DNA from 3 places in the Microbulbifer sp. YPW1 genome. Region 3 is predicted to be linked to each of the others. Evidence: predicted binding sites of a transcription regulator. Region 3 holds the regulator's gene; each other region holds the start of a gene.

The links. Region 3 encodes LexA, which represses DNA repair genes until DNA is damaged. Its sites were predicted from a motif close to ACTGTNTNTANANACAGT; they were not measured.
Region 1: HUW35_RS16770 (YebG family protein) is a predicted target of LexA. The motif match lies at 2,306-2,323, and genes of this name have one in related genera.
Region 2: recN (DNA repair protein RecN) is a predicted target of LexA. The motif match lies at 5,399-5,416, and genes of this name have one in related genera.

The regions. Positions count from the first base shown of each region.
Region 1 covers NZ_CP055157.1:4,119,097-4,126,291, forward strand. Annotated here, with positions in the region: gene HUW35_RS16755 (DUF6249 domain-containing protein) at 1-622, opposite strand, end outside; gene HUW35_RS16760 (DUF924 family protein) at 950-1,591, shown strand; gene HUW35_RS16765 (LysE family translocator) at 1,591-2,217, shown strand; gene HUW35_RS16770 (YebG family protein) at 2,332-2,634, shown strand; gene HUW35_RS16775 (MAPEG family protein) at 2,779-3,171, opposite strand; gene HUW35_RS16780 (amidohydrolase family protein) at 3,223-4,518, opposite strand; gene HUW35_RS16785 (amidohydrolase) at 4,518-5,960, opposite strand; gene HUW35_RS16790 (PAS domain S-box protein) at 6,172-7,195, shown strand, end outside.
Region 2 covers NZ_CP055157.1:2,469,938-2,477,132, reverse strand. Annotated here, with positions in the region: gene HUW35_RS10155 (type III PLP-dependent enzyme) at 1-1,119, shown strand, start outside; gene dnaJ (molecular chaperone DnaJ) at 1,196-2,320, opposite strand; gene dnaK (molecular chaperone DnaK) at 2,494-4,425, opposite strand; gene grpE (nucleotide exchange factor GrpE) at 4,554-5,159, opposite strand; gene recN (DNA repair protein RecN) at 5,444-7,096, shown strand.
Region 3 covers NZ_CP055157.1:3,628,597-3,635,791, forward strand. Annotated here, with positions in the region: gene topA (type I DNA topoisomerase) at 1-2,365, shown strand, start outside; gene HUW35_RS14745 (DUF6586 family protein) at 2,374-2,916, shown strand; gene HUW35_RS14750 (hypothetical protein) at 3,089-3,343, shown strand; gene lexA (transcriptional repressor LexA) at 3,471-4,079, opposite strand; gene HUW35_RS14760 (TIGR00730 family Rossman fold protein) at 4,326-4,967, shown strand; gene HUW35_RS14765 (DUF6763 family protein) at 5,139-5,471, opposite strand; gene HUW35_RS14770 (TetR/AcrR family transcriptional regulator) at 5,761-6,411, shown strand; gene nagZ (beta-N-acetylhexosaminidase) at 6,487-7,195, shown strand, end outside.

The sequences.
Region 1 (7,195 bases), 490 kb from region 3:
GGTTGATGTTTTCCATCACCAGTTGCTTCTTGCGATAGCTGTTGCGCGTCACCAGCCACACGATCAGGATCGGGGTACCAAAGACCGCGAGAATCGCGACAATCCCGATCAGCCAGTCCATATCCGGCCCCCTGGAGCGACCACCGCGCTCTTGTGACACGTGGATTTCGTGGGTGCGCTCGTGCATACGCTCGGCACGTTCCTTAGCGCGCTCGGCCCGTTCCATATCGGCATTGATCCCGATGCTGATATTGCGCGGCACCGACTCCAGCGCCTCTTCGACGACCACTCCCGTGTCGTCGAGCACACCTTTCTCCACGAGCTGCTCGTAGATGCGACGAGTCACTGCACCGCCAAACTCCTCGCCGAGGTCGATCTCCACATTAGCGCTCTCGCCGTGCTCATCCCGCGTATGAATCCGCAGGCGGCCATCTTCCTGGCGCAGAATCCGCACCTGTTTGGTCACCTTGTCCTTCGCAGGAGGCTCCGGCGCCACCGCGGGGGCCGGCGGCTCGGGTGGCTGCGGCGCTACGGCGTCCTCCTGTGCCAGCAAAGTGCCAGAGACTCCCATCGCCAGGGTCGCTGCGATCGCGAGCGCCCAGCCGGGCAGTCGGTTACGCACAATTGATTCTTTCGCTCTCATTGGTGTTATCTCGCTCTTACTAGTCTGACCCGAGGTAAACTGGCCCCTTGCAGGGACCCGGGACCTTTCTCGCGTCAGAGTGTACCTTTTTCGAGCACCCTGTATCAGGGGCACAATCCGGGTTACCTTACTGACTGTGACTTGGCCGGGCTTTACCCTTCCCCTGATGGACGCCGGAGATGCGCCCTTTGGATGCAAAGCCGGCGCAAATAATTCAGCGGGCCCGGAATCACGACCGATCTGCCAGGCAGGTGACCGGGCCTGAGGCCGGTCAATCGCCGCAACATAGCCATAAACGGGGTATTCATGACTTCAGACGCGCTCACCGTCACCTCAATCACCCACCCTGCCGACATTCTCTCTTTCTGGTTCGGCAGCCCTGCGCTGGACGGAGAAACCCCGGAGCAACAGCGCGCCCGCTGGTTCCAACGCAATGACGAATTTGACCGTGAGATCCGCAATCGTTTCGAAAAGGCCATCGACGCAGCACTGGCTGGGGAGCTGGTCAGCTGGAGCGACACCGCCGAAGGCCAGTTGGCCCTGGTCCTTCTCTGCGACCAGTTCACCCGCAATATCTACCGAGGTTCGCCCAAAGCCTTCGCCGGAGACCCGATTGCGCTGGAGATCACCCAGGCAATGATTCGCAACAATCACCAGTGCAAGCTGGGGCTGCACCAGCGCGCATTTGCCGGCATGCCACTGGAGCACTCGGAGCTGGCTGAGGTACAGGCCCAGTCGGTGGCCTACTTCGACCAGTTGCGCACGGATTACAGCGAGGACAACGCCGGCCCGCAGGCCGCCAAGCTGGCCGGGGACTACTATCGCTTTGCCGTGGCCCACCAGAAAGTCATCGAGCAGTTCGGACGCTACCCCCACCGCAACGCCGCGCTCGGCCGAGAGAACACTCCGCAAGAGCAGGAATGGCTGGACAGCGGGGGTGGTTTTTAATGGACTGGTTAGCCTGGCTTTCTCTCGCTGGCGTCTGTGCCCTGGGTGCCATGTCCCCGGGGCCGAGCCTGTTGATCGTGGTGCGCAATGCCAGCACCGGTTTTGCCCACGGGGCCGCCTGCGCCATCGCCCACGGTGCCGGCATTGGCGGTTACGCGCTGCTGACGGCCCTGGGACTAAGCCTGGTGCTGACGAATTCCCCGGTACTGTTCACCGGCCTGCAATGGGGCGGCGCCCTGTTTCTAGTGTATCTGGGCTGGAAGTCCATACGCGCGCCCGCGCCAAAGGCGTCTGACGCGGCGACTTCGGAGACCGACGTCCCCCGTCAATCCATTGCTGCAGCCGCAGCACAAGGCTTCGGGATCGCCCTGTTCAATCCCAAGGTGGCGCTGTTTTTCGCAGCCCTGTTCAGCCAGTTTGTCGGTGCCGAGCAGGCCACGGCCACCAAGTTCGCCATGGCCGGTGTGGCCGCAGGTATCGATACACTCTGGTATTTGCTGGTCAGTGCGGCCATCTACTTTGGCCGCCGCAGGGGCATGCGCCCCGGGCGCTGGAGCCATCGCCTGCAGCAGCTGTTCGGCATTCTGCTGATTGCCCTCGCCGGTCGTCTGCTGTGGCAGATTTGACGGTTGACACTGGACAGGCATACAGATACTGTACATTCATCCAACTCAATAACAATTTACGGTTATTGTCCGGATTCAGCCCGGAATCACTGTATAAGACAACAGGAGGCCATTATGGCGGTAGTAGCGGTTTGGAAATGCGATAGAGACGGAGCCATGTTCGACAACAAAAAAGATGCCGAAGAACACGACAAGATGCTGGAACTGGCTGCCAATATTACTGCGCTGATCGAGCGCAATATTGAAGGCGTTTCGGAAGAAGCCAGCGAAGAAATCGGCCTGATGCTCGCCAAGCGTCGCGAAGTGCTGGCCAAGGCCTGTAAAGGCAAGCCGGAAGAACTGCTCGCCGCAGAAGAAACCAGCGAGCAATCAGATAACAGTGGTGAAAACGTCACCCCGCTCGCTGCCAACCAGTAATTCTGGCAGCTCGCGCAACCGGCGCCCCCACCGGTTGCGCATATTCCCCAGAAATTCCATCCCTGTACTCTGCCCGGCTTGCCGGGCTTTTTTTATACTGCGCCAGGCAGTCTCTGCCTGGCGCGTTCAGCCGGAATAGCTGGTTTAGAACACTGCACTTATATCGATCACCGCGAGGATGATAATGACCAGCCAGGTCAACGAGGTGCCGATAAAACGACCGGGGTGATAGCCGCCGCTACCCGCAGACAGGCCGATTGCATGCAACAGACGGCCAAATAACAGCGCAGCGCCCAGGCAGTGCAGCCACAGATGAGACAGGCCGTTGATTTCCGCAATCAACATCAGGATCAGGGCCAGCGGGATATATTCGACCGCGTTGGCGTGGATCCGCACCGCGATCTCCCCCTGCTTGTCGCCGCCCGTCCCCAACCCCACTTTCTTGCCGCGACGAAACGCGACCACCTTGAACGCCAGGGCTATGACCAGCAGCGCACAAAGTCCTGCGTAAAGTGCGGTTACATCAATACTCAACATATGCTCACCATTTCGCTTGAAACTCCTGTTAACGTTTTTTCGGATTGATCGTTATTTTTTGTAACCGTGTCCGGTACCGGACTGTGGATGCAGATAACGGTCGCGCAGGCGCGTCGAGCGGTTCACCAGGGATTGTGGCTTGCCATCAATCACCACCAGCTCTGCGTAGCTGGTGACCTCGAGGGGATCTCCGCTCCACAATACCAGGTCGGCGACGCCGCCCGGTGCCAGCACACCGCCCTCGAGGCCGAATACCGAAGCCGCGTTGGCGGTGATCGCACGCACCCCTTCTTCAAAGGGCAGGCCATACGCCACCGCATTGCCCGCCCCCTGTCGTGACAGATAGCTGTTGTGGGACCCAGCGTAACCTGGCCCACTGATCACCACCGTCACACCCGCCTTTTGCAACAGCGCTGCGTTATCCATACGCGCGCCCAGTTTCTCAAAGGCATCCGGGGAATTCCCCATGACATCCACGATCACAGGTACCCGTGCTGAAGCCAGTTGCTCAGCCACCATCCAGCCCTCGGCAGCGCCCTCCACAATCAGTTTCAGTTTGTACTGCTCTGCAAGCGCGAGTAATTGCAGGATATCACTGGCCCGGTTCGCCGTGATCAATAGGGGCTGCTCTCCCGTCAACAGTGGCTGCAGGGATTCAAGATCATCAATGGAATAATCCAGTTCGCGCCACTCTCCGCGACGGATAGCATCGCGGTTATCGGCATATTCTTTCGCCTGCGCCAGGGCGCCTTCAATCTGCGCATAGGCCCGGGCCCGACTGCCGCCTGCCAGCTCCGCCCCGTACTCGCCGAAATAGACTTTCTGCACCAGCGCATCGTTGATAATACTGTCGAATTCACCGGTGAGCTTGATAGCGAATCCCTGCCCGGCAAATATCTTCTCCTGGCTGCTCGGTACCACAACTGCGCGGGTGACGCCGCCGGCGCGATTGAAGGGGATCAGGGTAGAGTGCGGGTTAAAAGCCACCGATGGATTGAACCCGGCACCGATGGATACGTCCTCGATCGCGCTGTCGTTGGTGGAAGCTGCCGCGCCGATTTCGGTAAGCCCCAGTTCACTGCTCGGGGCAATGATGCCCGGGGTCACCACCTTGCCGCGGCCGTCGATAACCAGGTCTGCATTCAGATTACCGAGGTCTTCGGCCACCTGCTCGATACGCCCGTCTTTTACCAGCAGGTCCCCCATCTGCAGGGTGCCCTGATCGCCCAGGGTGATAACCTTGGCGTCCTTGATGAGCAGTGTCTGTGCAGTTGCCAGTGGTACAGCAACCACCGCAGAAACCAGAGAGGCGACGGCGCCAATTTTGAATGCCTGCTTAATACCCATTAGCGCTGCCCTCCTTCCGGCAGGCGTTCGCCTTCCGCGTTGAGAATACCCAGTTCAAAATCACTGTGCGGCTGTCGCTCGGGGTTGTCCCGGTCGTACATCAGCACACCGTCGATAAACACTTTTTCCGCTTTGCTGTACACACTGAATGGGTTGCCGGACCAGACCACCACATCGGCCATCTTGCCTTTCTCCAGGCTGCCGGTAACTTCATCGACGCCGAGCGCGCGCGCAGGGTTCAGGGTCATCCAGGCCACCGCATGGCGGGGTTCAATATGGAAGCCGGCGCGCTGACCAGCGAGCATGGCTTTGGCGGTTTCTTCATTGAGGTGCTGGATACCGATGGCGGAATCCGAATGGATCATGGCGCAGGCCTTGGCCTGGTCGACGATAGCGATATTGGCTTCGGTCATATCAAAGGCTTCGTGTTTGAAGCCCCACCAGTCTGCCCACATCGCTGCACACACTTTGTTTTCGGCGAGCAGATCTGCCACCTTGTAGGCCTCGACCGCGTGGTGGAAGGTGGAGATCTGGAAATCGAACTCCTTGGCAATGTCCATCATGATGGCCATTTCCTCACCGCGATAGCAGTGGTTATGCACCAGGATATCGCCGTTTAATACCCCCGCCAGGGTCTCCATCTGCAGGTCCCGCTCCGGCTCCTCACCGCCGTTCTCGTGGTAACTTTCCCACTTGTCGCGGTAGGCGGCTGCGGAGATCCAGGCCTGTCGATAGCCCGCCACATTTCCCATACGCGTGGAGGGCAAGGTGCCCTTGCCGCCATATACGCGTTTCGGGTTCTCGCCGCAGGCCATTTTCAAGCCGTAGGGCGCACCGGGAAATTTCATATCCTGCACACTGCGCCCGGGTACATTCTTGAGGGTCACCCCGCGGCCGCCAAACAGGTTGGCTGAACCCGGCAGGATCTGCAGCGTGGTAACGCCTCCCGCAAGTGCCAGTGCGAACTGGGGATCCTGGGTCCACACCGAGTGCTCGGCCCACACCTGTGCGGTGTTCGGTGCAGTCATCTCGTTGCCGTCCTGGGAGGATTCAATGGCCGGCGCCGGATAGTCGCCCAGGTGGGAGTGAACATCGATAATACCCGGGGTTACCCATTTACCGGCACCTTCCACCACCATGCCTTTTTTGGGCACTTTCAGCTCTTCACCAACCGCTGCGATTTTTCCGTCCTTCAGCAGCACATCGGTCTTGTTCAACTGCTCCCCAGTGCCGGTCAGCAGCGTAGCACCACGAATCAGGACCGGACCGGCTTCGTCCGCTTTATAAGTAGAGGGGAAAGCATCCTGCCGGGAAAAATCAGCCCCTTTTGACTTGGCTTCGTCATCTCCCCCGCAGGCAGTCAATGTCAGTGCCATAGCTGCACTGCAGGCCGTTGCCAACAGACGTCGCACCACCTTTGTCGATTCCAGAGCTGGCCGCATCGCCCCTCCTACTTGTTTTACTGTTATTAGGAAATTTTCATAAACAGATCCCATGCTATCAGCAATTCAGGAATCCGCCAGTCTGCCAACTGGTACTGCCCAGTGAATTCTATTTGCGCTGCAGGTCACAGAATGCACGAGAACCCGCCCTAGACAAGGGCAAACCACCATGATGCAATTTAGATTCTCTCCTTGAATCCAGGATGGGCGGATGGAAAAACCAATAAATACAGGCGCAACTCAGCCTGCGGTGCACACTGGACAACCCGGTTTACAGGGAGATTCGCGAGAAGTATACGAAGCACTGCGCAAAAGTGAGGAGCGCTACCGGGAACTGGTGGAACACGCCAACTCCATCATCCTGCGTTGGGATAAAAACGGTGTCATCAGCTTCTTCAACGAGTATGCGCAGAATTTTTTTGGATTCAGCGAAGAAGAGATCATCGGTAAACACGTGGTTGGGACTATCGTCCCCGAGAGTGAAAGCACCGGCCGCGATCTGCGCCCTCTGATGGACCATATCTGCAATCACCCCAACGAACACCGCTACAACGTCAATGAAAACATTACCAAGGACGGCTCTCGCGTCTGGGTAGCCTGGACCAATAAAATCCTCACCGATGACACAGGTAACGCCATCGGTGTACTCAGTATCGGCAGCGACATCACCAAACAGCGACAGCTGGAAGAAGAATTGCGTCAGGCCCAGAAAATGCAGGCCATCGGTGAGCTCGCCGGGGGGATCGCCCACGACTTCAACAATATGGTGCACGGTATTGCAGGCTTTGCCGAAGTCATTCACCAGATGACCGTCGATAAAAAGATTGCACAGTACGCCAGCCAGATCCTTACCACGGCACACCACGCCGCGGAACTTACCAAGCAACTGCTCACCTTTGCCCGCAAAGGTTCCTACCAGCTCAACGACTGCAATACCCACGATATCGTGCGCGACGTGTGCGCCATGCTCAAACGCACCATTGATCGCAGAATCGTCATCCGACAACAGCTGTCGGCAGGGCTGCCCCATATCAAAGGGGATTCCGCGCAATTGAAGAGTGCCCTGCTGAATCTGGGAATCAACGCGAAAGATGCCATGCCCTCAGGAGGTGTGCTGGAATTCAGTACCCGCAATATTACCGTGAACGAGCCCCTGGCGATCTCCGACTTTCAGCTGGAGCCGGGCCAGTATCTGCAGATCCATGTAAGTGACAACGGAATGGGTATGACGGAAG
Region 2 (7,195 bases), 1.2 Mb from region 3:
TGCGCATATATATACGACCTGGCAGAACTCCAGCGGCACGTTGCAGCCATGCGTTCAGCAATGCCGGAAAATACGCAGCTGTACTATGCCGCAAAAGCCAACCCAGACAGCAGAATCCTCGCAGCGCTTGCCCCCTGGGTGGAAGGTTTTGAAGCGGCGTCCGGCGGCGAGCTCGATTGGCTTTATGAAACCCACCCGGAGATGTCACTGATTTTCGGGGGGCCGGGGAAACTGGAAAGCGAACTTGCCAGTGCTCTGGACAAGCAAGTCGAATACTTTCATGTTGAAAGCCTCACCGAGTTGTACCGGCTCGCTCAGCTCATCACGCAAAGAGACCAGCAGGTCCCCATTCTGTTACGAATGAACATTTCACTGGAAGGGATCGCCCTTACCAAGCTCGCCATGGGCGGCAAGCCCAGTCCTTTCGGACTCGATCCGCTGGATCTGGACAGCGCACTCGCCCTGATCCGCGATAATCCGGGACTGTCATTGCATGGGTTTCACTTCCACATGATGTCACATCAATTGTGTGCAGATACCCATCTCCAGTTGATTGAGCTTTACTTCTCCACGTTCCGACGGTGGTGTGAAGGATATGGCCTGCACTTGCCAATTCTGAATGTCGGCGGCGGCATGGGAATAGACTATGGCGAACAGGCAAATCATTTCGACTGGGAGAGATTCTGCCGGGGGCTGGCAGTATTGATGGAACAGACAAACCTGTGGGATACCAAGGTACGCTTTGAGTGCGGCCGCTTCATCACCGCAACCTGTGGTTATTACGTGATGGAAGTATTAGATATCAAACGCAACCACGGCGAGTACTTCGCAATCGGGCACGGTGGTACTCACCATTTTCGTACGCCGGCGGCGCAATCCCATAACCATCCATTTTTTGTGCTGGAAGGCCGCAAACGGGGCAAGGCCATTAGCCGCGAGTCCGTTACACTCGTCGGGCAGCTTTGTACACCGAAGGACGTGCTGGCAGCACGGCAACCGGTCAACGAACTGGCTATCGGGGACTATCTGGTATTTCCTCTGGCCGGCGCATATGCGTGGAATATTTCACATCAGAATTTCCTGATGCACGCGCCGCCACAGGTATGCTACCTGGACTAGCGGAGATGTGTTGCAGCCAACTCTTGCCCCATAAAAAAACCCGGCTAATTTGCCGGGTTTTTCCTGCGCTGCTGAGTTACAGCTTCATGTCACCAAAGAAGTTCTTCACCCCTTCAAACCAGCCGGTCTGACGCGGGGAGTTCTTCTTTTCGCTGAGCGTGTCGGCGAACTCTTCCAGCAGCTCTTTCTGCTTGGCGGTGAGATTTACCGGTGTTTCCACCACCACGCGGCACAACAGATCGCCCGGTGCACCGCCGCGGACTGGCGTTACACCCTTGCCGCGCAGGCGGAACAGTTTGCCGGTCTGGCTCTCTGCGGGGATCTTCAGCTTGACCTTGCCGTCCAGGGTCGGCACTTCCATCTCACCACCCAGTGCGGCGGTGGCGAAGCTGATCGGCACTTCGCAGTAGAGGTTTTTGCCATCGCGCTGGAACAGCTCGTGCTCGCGCACCATAACCTGTACGTACAGGTCGCCGGCCGGTCCGCCGTCGGGTCCGGCCTCGCCTTCACCCGCAAGACGGATACGGTCACCGGTATCCACACCCGGCGGTACCTTGACCGACAGGGTTTTGGTTTCTTCCACGCGACCGCGGCCGTGGCAGCTGCCACAGGGGTCGGTGATTACGGTTCCGCGACCGCGACAGTTGGGGCAGGTCTGCTGAACAGAGAAAAAGCCCTGCTGCATGCGTACCTGACCGGCGCCACCACAGGTGCCACAGGTCTGGGGCTGGGAACCGGCCTTAGCACCAGAGCCGTGACAGGTGCCACAGTTGGCCAGGGTCGGCACCTTGATCTTGACGGTGGTGCCGCGCACCGCGTCTTCCAGGTCCAGGTCCAGGTCGTAGCGCAGGTCGGAGCCGCGCTGCGGTCCGCGACGGCCGCCACCGGCGCCGCCGCCAAAGATATCGCCGAACACGTCGCCGAAAATATCGGAGAATCCACCGAAGCCACCGGCACCCGCGCCGCCAGCCTGACCGTCCACACCGGCGTGGCCGAACTGGTCATAGGCCGCTTTTTTCTGCGGATCAGACAGGACTTCGTAGGCCTCATTGGCCTCCTTGAATTTGTTCTCCGCCTCTTTGTCATCGGGGTTGCGGTCGGGGTGGAACTTCATGGCTACCCGACGGTAAGCCTTTTTCAGTTCCTTTTCGTCCGCGCCTTTGCTGACACCGAGGACTTCGTAATAATCGCGTTTGGACATAGCTCTGTGTGTTCTTCTTAAACTGCATAAGGCGCGAAAGCTCTACAGAGCCTCCGCGCCTTTTTGTATTGCCCTGTAGGAGCCTGCCTTGCAGGCGAATGGATTGAATCCCGCCAGCGGCGTTTCGCCAGCAAGGCTGGCTCCTACAAGTCAGGGCATAGGCAAGTAGTTACTTACTTGTCTTCTTTTTTGTCTTCTTTGACTTCTTCGAACTCAGCGTCCACTGCGTCGTCACCACCGGATTGGGCCTGTTCGGCCTGCTCGGCAGCCGCTTCACCGGCTTGCGCCTGCTCCGCGTACATCTTCTGGGCCACCGGGCCAGAGGCTTCGGTCAGCTTGGTGGTTGCGGCTTCCATGGCAGCTTTGTCGTTGCCTTTCACCGCTTCTTCCGCTTCGGAGAGCGCCGCGTCGATAGCCGCTTTCTCGTCCGCAGTTGCCTTGTCACCGGCTTCTTCCAGAGTCTTCTTGGTGGCAGAGATCAGGCCGTCGAGCGTGTTGCGGGTAGTCACCAGCTCCTCGAACTGCTTGTCCGCTTCGGCGTTGGCCTCGGCGTCCTGTACCATTTTTTCGATCTCGTCATCGGACAGACCGGAAGAGGCCTTGATCACGATGGACTGTTCTTTACCAGTCGCCTTGTCTTTGGCGTGCACATGCAGGATGCCGTTGGCATCGATATCGAAGGTCACTTCGATCTGCGGCATGCCGCGCGGCGCCGGCGGGATATCGGCCAGGTCGAAACGACCCAGGGACTTGTTCTGTGCCGCCTGCTTGCGCTCACCCTGAACTACGTGAATGGTTACCGCGGTCTGGTTATCGTCTGCGGTGGAGAACACCTGGGACTTCTTGGTCGGGATGGTGGTGTTCTTCTCGATCAGCGGAGTGGCCACGCCACCCATGGTCTCGATGCCCAGGGTCAGCGGGGTTACGTCCAGCAGCAGTACGTCTTTCACGTCACCGCCCAGAACCGCGCCCTGGATGGCAGCGCCCACGGCTACCGCTTCATCCGGGTTTACGTCTTTGCGCGGCTCTTTGCCGAAGAACTCGGTTACCTTCTGCTGCACCAGCGGCATACGGGTCTGACCGCCCACCAGGATCACTTCGTCGATGCTGGACGCAGACATGTCGGCGTCGGCCAGCGCAGTCTTAACCGGCTCCAGGGAGCGGGTTACCAGTTCTTCCACCAGGCTTTCCAGCTTGGCGCGGGTCAGTTTGACCACCAGGTGCTTCGGACCGGTAGCGTCTGCAGTGATGTACGGCAGGTTCACTTCGGTCTGCTGGCTGGAGGACAGCTCGATCTTGGCTTTCTCGCCGGCTTCTTTCAGGCGCTGCATGGCCAGGGGATCGCCTTTCAGGTCGATGCCCTGTTCTTTCTTGAACTGCTCGGCCAGGTAGTCGATCAGGCGCAGGTCGAAGTCTTCACCGCCGAGGAAGGTGTCACCGTTGGTGGACAGCACTTCAAACTGCTTCTCACCGTCAACATCGGCAATCTCGATGATGGAGATATCGAAGGTACCACCACCCAGGTCGTATACCGCGATGGTGCGGTCACCACCGGCCTTGTCCATGCCGTAGGCCAGGGCCGCAGCAGTCGGCTCGTTGATGATGCGCTTCACGTCCAGACCGGCGATACGGCCGGCGTCTTTGGTCGCCTGGCGCTGGGAGTCGTTGAAGTAGGCTGGTACGGTGATTACCGCAGCGTCTACCTTCTCACCGAGGAAATCTTCCGCGGTCTTCTTCATCTTTTTCAGGACTTCGGCAGAGATCTGCGGCGGTGCTTTCTTGTCGCCCTTTACTTCTACCCAGGCATCGCCGTTTTCGGCTTCAACGATGGAGTAAGGCACCATTTTGATGTCTTTCTGCACAACGTCGTCTTTGAACTTGCGACCGATCAGGCGCTTAACCGCAAACAGGGTATTGGTGGGGTTGGTCACTGCCTGACGCTTGGCGGACTGGCCTACCAGTACTTCGTTGTCGTCGGTGAAGGCAACGATGGAAGGCGTAGTGCGATCGCCTTCAGCGTTCTCGATGACACGAGCCTTGTCGCCGTCCAGTACTGCCACACAGCTGTTGGTAGTACCCAGGTCGATACCGATGATTTTTCCCATTGGTCTGATTCCTCACTTTACTGCGCGCCGGATTCGGTCCTGGCTGCACACGTTTGTATTCGGTTGCTGCTTATATTGGTGCCGCCGTTTCGTTTTCAAGGGCGGCGGAGCAGGGTTTTACAATTGCGTTACGGTGCCTTGCTGACAACCACCATGGCCGGGCGCACCAGGCGGCCGTTCAGGCGGAAGCCTTTCTGGAACACGTCCAGTACCGTATTCGGCTCCACATCGCCGTTCGGCACCTGGGTCATGGCCTGGTGCAACTCGGGATCGAAGGGCTCACCTGCCGGATTGATCACCTCAACACCGTTTTTGGTCAGGGTGTCGATGAAAGACTTGTGAGTCAGCTCGATCCCTTCCACCACGGCCTTGTGCGCCTCGTGCTCACTGTCGACAGTGGCGATGGCACGCTCCAGGTTATCCACAACCGGCAGCAGGTCCTTGAGCAGCTTTTCCGCCCCGAACTTGTGCGCTTTTTCTACATCCTGCTGGGCGCGGCGACGGGCGTTCTGCACGTCTGCCTGGGCGCGCAGCACCATGTCTTTGTGTTCCGCCAGCTGCTGCTGCAGCGCAGCGATCTCGATGTCCTGCGCACTTTCTCCAGCCAGCTCTTCAGCGAGGGCTTCCTCCGCCGCACGCTGCTCTTCCGCGCTGGGGGTTTCCACTTCTGCGGCCTGCTCTGCCGCCTGCTCGCCGGTCTCGGTCTGTTCTTCTTCGCTGCGCTCTTTGGCCACTGCTGTCTCCGTATGTGTCCGTCGGCATACTGCCAGTTAGGTCGTAACGCCGGCTGAAGCCGGCAATGCAGAGCTATATGGGGCCTGCCCGCCCCACTTCAAGGGAGGGAGCTCTTGAGGAATGCCGCGGGGCGCGGGAATCGGACAGCCCGGCCTAGGTTAGCGTCGCGGCAGGCCAGCCACGAAAAGGGAATGCAGCACATTCAGGCCCCGGGGTGATTGAAACCCCGCCGCCAAATACTGTATAAACAACCACTACTTTAATCAGCGTGAAATCGATCCCCATGTTGCTGCACCTGTCTATCAGTCAGTTCACCCTGGTCGACCAGCTGGAGCTGGAGTTCGGCCCCGGCACCAGCACCCTCACCGGCGAGACCGGTGCGGGCAAGTCCATCACCCTGGACGCCCTCGGCCTCGCCCTCGGCGACCGCGGCAACGGTGAACTGGTGCGCGCCGGCGCGAAACGCGCGGATATCCATGCGACATTTGATATCAGCAACCACGCTGAGGCCCAGGAATGGCTGGAAGCGCAGGAAATGGACGCCGGACGCGAAGTGATCCTGCGCCGCACCATCAGCGCCGACGGCCGCTCGCGGGCCTACATCAATGGCCAGCCGGTGACCCTGATGCAGTTGCGCACCCTCGGCGAGCAACTGATCGACATCCACAGCCAGCACGAACACCAGTCACTGCTGAAGAAAGACACCCACCGTCGCCTGCTGGACGAGTACGCCCACGCGGAAAGCCACAGCGCCGAAGTGCGTATTCACTTCAAGACCTGGCAGGACCAGCACCGGCGCTACCGCAAGCTGGCAGACAGCGCCGGCGAGACCCAGGCCCGTCGCGACCTGCTGGAATACCAGCTGCAAGAGCTCGAACAGCTCGACCTCAAGCCCGGTGAACTGGAAGAACTGGAGAGCGAGCAGCGCCAGCTGGCCAACGCTGGCGATATCCTGAGTGGCAGCTACCAGCTGGCGGCCCTGCTGAACGGCGGCGAAGGAGATATCGCCGAGCAGTTGCACCGCGGACTGCAACTGGTCGGCGCCATGCCGGAACAGAGCCCGGCGCTGGCAGAAGTGGCGCAGATGCTCGAAAGCGCCCGTATCCAGATCGACGAGGCTGCCAGCACCCTGTCGCGTCACATCGATCGCTTCGAGATGGACCCGGAACGTCTGGCGGAAGTGGAGGAGCGCCTCTCCGCGATCTACTCGATCGCCCGCAAGCACCGGGTGCAGCCGGACCAGCTGGCCGACCTGCAACAGCAGTGGCAACAGGAACTGGAAGAAATTGGCACCCCGGACACCCTCGACAAGCTGGCCGAGGAGTGCGAAAAGCTGGAACAGGCATTCCGCAAAAGCGCAGCGAAACTCAGCAAGCTGCGGGCAGCCGCGGCGAAAAAACTCGCCGAGGCCGTCAACGGGCAGCTGGCCGATCTGGCCATGCCCCACGCCCGTGTGGAGCTGGCGCTTACCGAGCTGGACAAGCCCTGTGCTACCGGCCTCGAAGAGGTAGAGATCCTGATTTCCACCAACCCGGGCCAGCCGCCCAGGCCTCTGGGCAAGATCGCTTCCGGCGGTGAACTGTCGCGGGTCAGCCTGGCCATCCAGGTAATTACCGCGCAGACCTCCCGCACCCCCACCCTGGTGTTCGACGAAGTGGATGTGGGTATCGGCGGCGCCACCGGCGATGTCGTGGGCAAGCTGCTGCGCCAGCTGGGGGAGCGCGGCCAGGTTATCTGCGTTACCCACCTGGCCCAGGTTGCCGCCCGCGCCCACCGCCAGTACCTGGTGGAAAAGCACAGCGATGGCGAAGCCGCATTTGTGGCGCTGCGCGAGCTGAAAGATGCGGAACGCAGCAGTGAGATCGCGCGGATGCTGGGCGGCGAGGCCACCACCCAGTCCATCGCCCACGCACAGGAGATGCTGAGCCGGGCCTGATGCCCGGCCGCGCAGGCACACCAGAAATTGAACCGGCCGGTCTCAAATATTCCCGGTGCCGGGGCCCAAATTGACCGAAAGTGAAAAGAGATTCACTTT
Region 3 (7,195 bases):
AGGGGAGGCCATCGCCTGGCACCTGCGGGAAGCCATCGGCGGCGACGAAACCCGCTACCGTCGCGTGGTGTTTAACGAGATCACCAAGTCCGCGATCCAGGAAGCATTCAAGGATCCGGGACCGTTGGATATCGATCGGGTCAACGCGCAGCAGGCGCGTCGATTCCTCGATCGTATCGTGGGTTATATGGTGTCCCCGCTGCTGTGGGAAAAGGTAGCCCGCGGGCTGTCTGCCGGACGCGTGCAGTCCGTAGCGGTGCGGCTTGTGGTCGAACGCGAGCGCGAAATCCGCGCGTTTATTCCCGAGGAATACTGGAATCTGTTTGCCGATACGCAAACCGCCAAGTCCGATGCCCTGCGCCTGGAAGTGAAAAAGCAGGCGGGCGAGGCTTTCCGTCCGACCAATGAAGAGCAGGCCATGGCGGCCGTCAAAGCCCTTCAGTCCAGTGACTTTGAAGTTACCGCCCGCGACGATAAGCCCACCAGCTCCAAGCCCAGTGCGCCGTTTATCACTTCAACCCTGCAGCAGGCCGCCAGTAACCGGCTCGGCTTCAGTGTGAAGAAAACCATGATGATGGCCCAGCGGTTGTATGAAGCGGGTTACATCACCTACATGCGAACCGACTCCACCAACCTCAGCGCCGAGGCGGTGTCATCGGTGCGCGAATTTATCGGCGAGAATTACGGCGATAAATACCTGCCGGAAAACCCCAACCGCTACAGCAGCAAAGAGGGCGCCCAGGAAGCGCACGAGGCGATTCGCCCCTCTGATGTGCGCGTCAAACCGAACATGCTGTCCGGTATGGAGCGTGATGCCGAGCGTCTGTACACCCTGATCTGGCAACAGTTTGTAGCCTGTCAGATGACACCGGCCCAGTTTACTTCTACCTCTGTGGTGGTGACCGCGGGCGATTTTGAATTGCGTACCCGCGGCCGCGTGATCCGTTTTGACGGCTTCCTCAAGGTCGCACCGGCGCAGAGCAAGAAAGATGAAGATCTTGTGCTGCCGGATATCAAGGTGGGTGAAAAACTCAACCTGCAGAAGCTGGACCCGAAACAGCATTTCACCAAGCCGCCGGCCCGTTTCAGCGAAGCGGCACTGGTAAAAGAGCTTGAGAAGCGCGGTATCGGCCGTCCATCCACCTACGCGTCGATTATTTCCACGATCCAGGATCGCGGCTACGTTCGTCTGGAAAACCGCCGTTTCTACGCGGAAAAGATGGGCGACATCGTCACCGATCGCCTCAGTGAAAGCTTTACCGACCTGATGGATTACGGCTTCACGGCCAGCCTGGAAGAGTCCCTGGATACGGTGGCGGAAGGCAAAAAAGGTTGGAAAGACCTGCTGAATGAATTCTATTCCGACTTCAGCAAGCGTCTCGAAGTCGCCCAGGACAAAGACGGCGGTATGCGTCGCAATGCGCCTACTGACACCGACATCGAATGCAGCAGCTGCGGTCGCCACATGCAGATCCGCACCGGTTCTACCGGTGTATTCCTCGGTTGTTCCGGTTACGCGCTGCCGCCGAAAGAGCGCTGCACCAACACCATGAACCTGGTGTCCGGTGAAGAAGCCGTGGATGCCGACAAGGACGAAGAGGCTGAAACCCGCCAGTTGCGGGACAAGCGTCGCTGTAGCAAGTGCGGCACCGCCATGGACAGCTATCTGGTGGACGAACATCGCAAGCTGCACATCTGCGGTAATAACCCGGACTGCCCCGGCTTTGAGGTGGAAAAAGGCACCTTCAAGATCAAGGGCTACGATGGCCCGGTGATCGAATGTGACAAGTGCGGTGCGGACATGCAGTTGAAGTCCGGTCGCTTTGGCAAGTACTTCGGCTGTACCAGCGAAACCTGCAAAAACACCCGCAAGCTGCTCAAGAGTGGCCAGCCGGCACCGCCCAAAATGGATCCGGTACCCATGCCCGAGCTGCCCTGCGAAAAGGTGGATGATACGTATATCCTGCGCGATGGCGCCTCGGGCCTGTTCCTGGCGGCGAGCCAGTTCCCCAAAAACCGGGAGACTCGCGCACCGCTGATCAAGGAACTGCTGCCGCACAAAGACGAGATTGACCCCAAGTACAGCTTCCTGTTTTCGGCTCCCACCGAGGACAACGAGGGTCGCGACACAGTGGTCCGTTTCAGCCGCAAGACTCAGGAGCAGTACGTCCAGAGTGAGGAAGAGGGCAAGGCGACCGGCTGGAAGGCCTTCTATCGCGACGGTAAATGGCAGGTAGAGGCACCGGCCAAGAAAGCGCCCGCGAAGAAAAAAGCAGCCGCCAAAAAAGCACCTGCCAAGAAAAAGGCCGCAGCGAAAAAGGCCCCGGCCAAGAAGGCTGCAGCCAAAAAAGCCCCGACAAAGTAGGTTGCCCTGTGAGTAATCCGTATACGGGTACCGTGGCATCGGCCCTGCGTCGATGCCAGCTGATCCTTCAGTCTCCTGCGCCAGCGGCGGAACAGTCCAACCCGCTGTCGCCGGAGTCGCTCTATGAGAGTGCCCTGTGCCAGGGCGCGCTGCTGCAATTGTGGCGCGCCTACCGGGCGTTTCTGGCGGAGCAGGGGCATCAGTTGCAGCTGGGCTTTGCGCCCGGCGGTGAGCCGGAAACCGCGCATGCACTGGCGCAGCTGGTGGCCTCGCGTGGCAAGTTCAGTGCCGAGGTCAACGAGCTGGTCAGCCTGGCGGAGAATCCCGACAGCTGGTTCCAGGGGCTGGAAGCAGCCTGGCGGGCCCTGTGGCATCCTGCCGGGGGCGCGGTCCAGTCGCCCGCGGATTCTACCGGTGCGCAAAGCCTGATCCCTGTGCGGCAGCTGGATACTCGCGCGCCCGAAGCCCTGAATCGGGATTCCCTTGAGGAGTGGCTCCGGGCCCTGAATGAGCTGGTCCAGCGTCAGCGTGCCCACGGCCAGGAGTGGTAACTCCCACCATCAATGGCCCAGTTGAGGGCCAAGCCTGCCCGGCCCCGCCACTGATTAATCATTTGCCGCTGTGTTACACTGGCCTCAAATCACGCCGCGCCCGGTACCTGGTCGCGCTCTCGGATATGCGGGTGGCCGGTGTGAGGTAATTGAGAAGTAATTGGAGAAATGAATGTCTTCTGAGACCTACGAAATCATCGAGTTGTCCAATGGTGATGTAGCGCTGCGACGCGCTGGTCACAAAGAGGACCCGCTGGTGCGTATCCATTTCTCTGAGGAGAGTCTCGAGTTTCTGCGCGAGCACAAGATTGCCATTGCGCGGGCCATGCTTGAGGCCGGCATCGAGGCGGTACAGGATATCAATGAGCTGGAGCCGGAACCCTTCGAAGAAGAGGAAGTGGATATTACCGAGCACACCATCCACTGACGCAGCCTGCGAGTTTCGGGAAGCTGCGGGTAGTGGATACCTGTACTTTGGCCAGACATAAAAAAACAGGGCAATGGCCCTGTTTTTTTATGTCTGCTTTTTACTGTTTATGGCGAATCATGTGCCATTACAGGGGGTTCTGGCGAATGACGCCAACAGCCAGCCCCTCGATCGCGAAGTTTCTGTCGCGCATGTCTACCTCAATAACGTTGAAGTCCTCGTTCTCGGGCAGCAGCTGTACGGTTGCCTGATTTCCGCGGCGCTTGAAGCGTTTCACCGTCACTTCATCTTCGATACGTGCAACCACGATCTGACCGTTGCGAATGTTCTCTGTGCGCTGCACGGCCAGCAGATCACCGTCGAGGATGCCGGCGTCTTTCATGCTCATTCCGTGAACCCGCAACAGGTAATCTGCGGGAGGGTGGAAGAACTCTGCCGGAATCTCGCAGTACTCCTCGATATTCTCTTCCGCCAGGATCGGATTACCGGCGGCTACCCGGCCGACGATCGGCAGGCCGCTGTGATAGTCGGGAATGCGAATGCCGCGCGAGGCACCGGCAACCATCTCGATGGCCCCTTTGCGCGCGAGTGCCTTGAGGTGCTCTTCCGCCGCATTGGGGGAGCGGAAGCCCAGTTCCTGGGCAATTTCAGCCCGGGTAGGTGGGTAACCGGTATCGTCCAGGTAACTTTTGATCAGCTCCAGTACCTGTGCCTGGCGGGCGGTGAGATTTGTCATGGGCGCGTTCCTGTTGTTTCCGGAGTTATTCCCGGCATCTGTTCCTGGAGTCCGGTGTCTGTATTTATATACAGTTGCTGTGATTATATACAGATTTGGCGGGTGCGCAATCTTCCGGGGGCGGCGCCTGATTACTGCTAGACTTGAATGGCCCTGAGGCGGTTTATGTCTGCAGTTCCAGGCCGCAGGCCTCAACGGTTGGATTAAGTCGTGCAGGGCTGCGAATAGCGATAATGGAGAAGGCATATGCTGGATGCAAAAATGCCGGAAGCGTGGCGTGTGCTGCGCATTCAATCGGAACTCGTCGACGGTATCGAACGCCTGATTACCCTCAAAGGCGCGGTGACGGTTTTTGGCAGTGCAAGGTTTCCCGAAGATACGAACGAGTATCAGCAGGCCATGCGTCTTGGTGAGCTGTTGGCGAGTGAGGGTATCCCCGTGATTACCGGCGGAGGTCCGGGAATAATGGAAGCGTGCAACCGCGGCGCTTTCACTCAGTCCGGCGCTTCTATCGGCCTCAATATAGAGCTGCCTTTTGAGCAGACCCCAAACCCCTATCTGGATATCAGCCTGAACTTTCGCTATTTCTTCGTGCGCAAGTTTATTTTCGTCAAACACGCAGTGGGCTTTATCGCCATGCCGGGTGGATACGGCACACTCGATGAATTGTTTGAAGCGCTAACCCTGGTGCAGACGCAGAAAGTCCGACGCTTTCCCATTGTGCTGGTAGGAAAACAGTACTGGTCGGGCCTGGTAAATTGGATGGTGGATACGCAGCTTGCGCGGAATTGCATTGATGCGAGTGATCTCGAGCTGTTCAGGTTGGTGGATACCGTCGATGAGGCGGCAGAAATCATTGTCGAATATATTCGCGAGCGCGATGATTGAGGGTGAGCAACCGATCAAGGATCAGTGCCTGCTATTCGGAGAGGTCGATATCGGTAGTGTGCAGAAGTTGATGCTTCATGTTCGAGCGCAGGATTTTGGGTTCGTTCTTTTCCTTGGGAAGCGAAAGAACCCATTTGCCGCGGTTAACCTGAATCGGATTTGACCGCGGCCTCAGAAGCCCTCGTCGGTCCCCGGAAACGATTCGCCTTCCAGCCGATCGATAGCGCTCTGGGCGGGTGAGAAGAGGGGGCTGGTGAAGCCAGAATCCTCCGCGTCCTGCATCTCCTCGGCCAGGGTGCCATAGCCTGCATTGGCATCTTCCGGCGCGGCGGCGCCAATCACCGGCAGCCGTGGCCAGCTGTGAAAGTCGATCTCATCTACCGAGCCATCCACGTACTGGATTTCAATTGTCCGCGACGGATGGTCTACGGCGACCACCTCAAACAGATCACCGCTGTCGAAATTTTCAAACCAGCTGCCAATTTCTGGTGCGATTCTCGCCATGATGCAGCCCTCCTGATATTTATCAGTGCTGGCATTACCTATGCCTCTGTTCTCAATCTAGTGTGCGCGGGGCCCCCTCGGTAACGGAGTAGTCGCGAGATACCGCCTGACCAGGGCATTTTGTGCGCATGCGGTGGTTTTCGCGATGAAGTATCTGCTTGACTCGCATTCTGGTGAAATTGTGCGCAATGGCGGGTGGTTGGATTCTGTGCCGTCCCGCGGCGACTGTGCTAATCTCAGCGCTTAAACAAGTGTTTTAATTGATAGTTTGAATTGCTGTGAGCATGGTATGAGTCAGCTGGATACCGTAAACCGAATCCTCGATGCTGCGGAGGTGCTTTTTGCCGAGCGCGGCTTTACCGAGACATCCCTGCGAACGATCACCAGTACCGCTGGAGTGAATCTGGCCGCGGTGAATTATCATTTTGGTTCGAAAAAGGAACTGATTCAGGCGGTATTCGAGCGGTTCCTTACACCTTTTACGAAAAGCCTGGATGAGGAACTGAGCCGTCGACAGCAGGCGCAGGTCAGTGGTGAGGAGCTACAGCTGGATGACCTGCTGCAGAGCCTCTACCGGGTGGCGCTCGCAGGGCTGGCGGAAGAGGGGCGGGATCCCAAGCGGTTTATGCGCCTGCTCGGTCTCGCCTACACCCAGTCCCAGGGCCACTTGCGCCGTTTCATTGTCGCCCGCTATGGCGCCAGCTACCGGCGTTTTGCGGGGCAGTTGGCAAACGCACTGCCCCAGGTGGATCCGGTTACCTTCTACTGGCGTCTTTATTTTATGCTTGGCGCCACCATATTTTCCCTGTCGAGCTTTGACGCCATCGAAGCTATCCTGAGGGAAGATTTCGGTGCCGAGAGCGATCTCGATGAGACGCTGGCGCGATTGGCGCCGGCGGCTGCAGCGATGCTGACTGCGCCGGTATCCGGCGAGATTTGAAGGCCAGCGCGTATCCGGGCAAGCACATAGGCCCGGTCAGCCCGATTAATTGACTTGCAGTGGGAGCGGCAATCCATGTCTGTTCAGATTGGCCCAGTGATGATTGATGTAGAGGGTACCGAGCTCACCGATGAAGATCGGGAGCTGTTGCGGCACCCTCAAGTGGGCGGGCTTATCTTTTTTGCGCGCAACTACCGCGACCGTCCACAGCTAGAGGCCCTGATCAAAGATATCCGTGCCGTGCGCCCGGAGATTCTGCTGGCGGTGGACCAGGAAGGCGGGCGCGTGCAGCGCTTTCGCGAGTCATTCACTCGTATCCCTTCCATGCAGGCGCTCAGTGCCCGCGCCGACGCCCAGCAGCTGAAAGATGTCGGCTGGCTGCTCGCTGCTGAACTACTGGCAGTGGGTGTGGATTTCAGTTTTGCCCCGGTGCTGGATGCCGATGATGACTTCTGCCGGATTGTGGGGGACCGCAGTTTCGCCCAGGATCCTCTGGTGCTCGCGCAAAAGGCGCGGCCGTTTATGGCGGGGATGCACGAAGCGGGAATGGCGACCACTGGCAAGCATTTCCCCGGTCACGGTCAGGTGCTGGAGGACAGCCATGAAGAGCTTCCGGTGGACCAGCGAACCCTGGATGCCGTGCTCGCGTCAGACTGCGTACCCTTTGCCGAGTGCATTGCCGCAGGTGAGCTACAGGCAGTAATGCCGGCACACATTCGCTTTGCCAACGTTGATGAAAACCCGGTGGGCTTCTCGCGCTTCTGGCTGCAGGAAATCCTGCGCA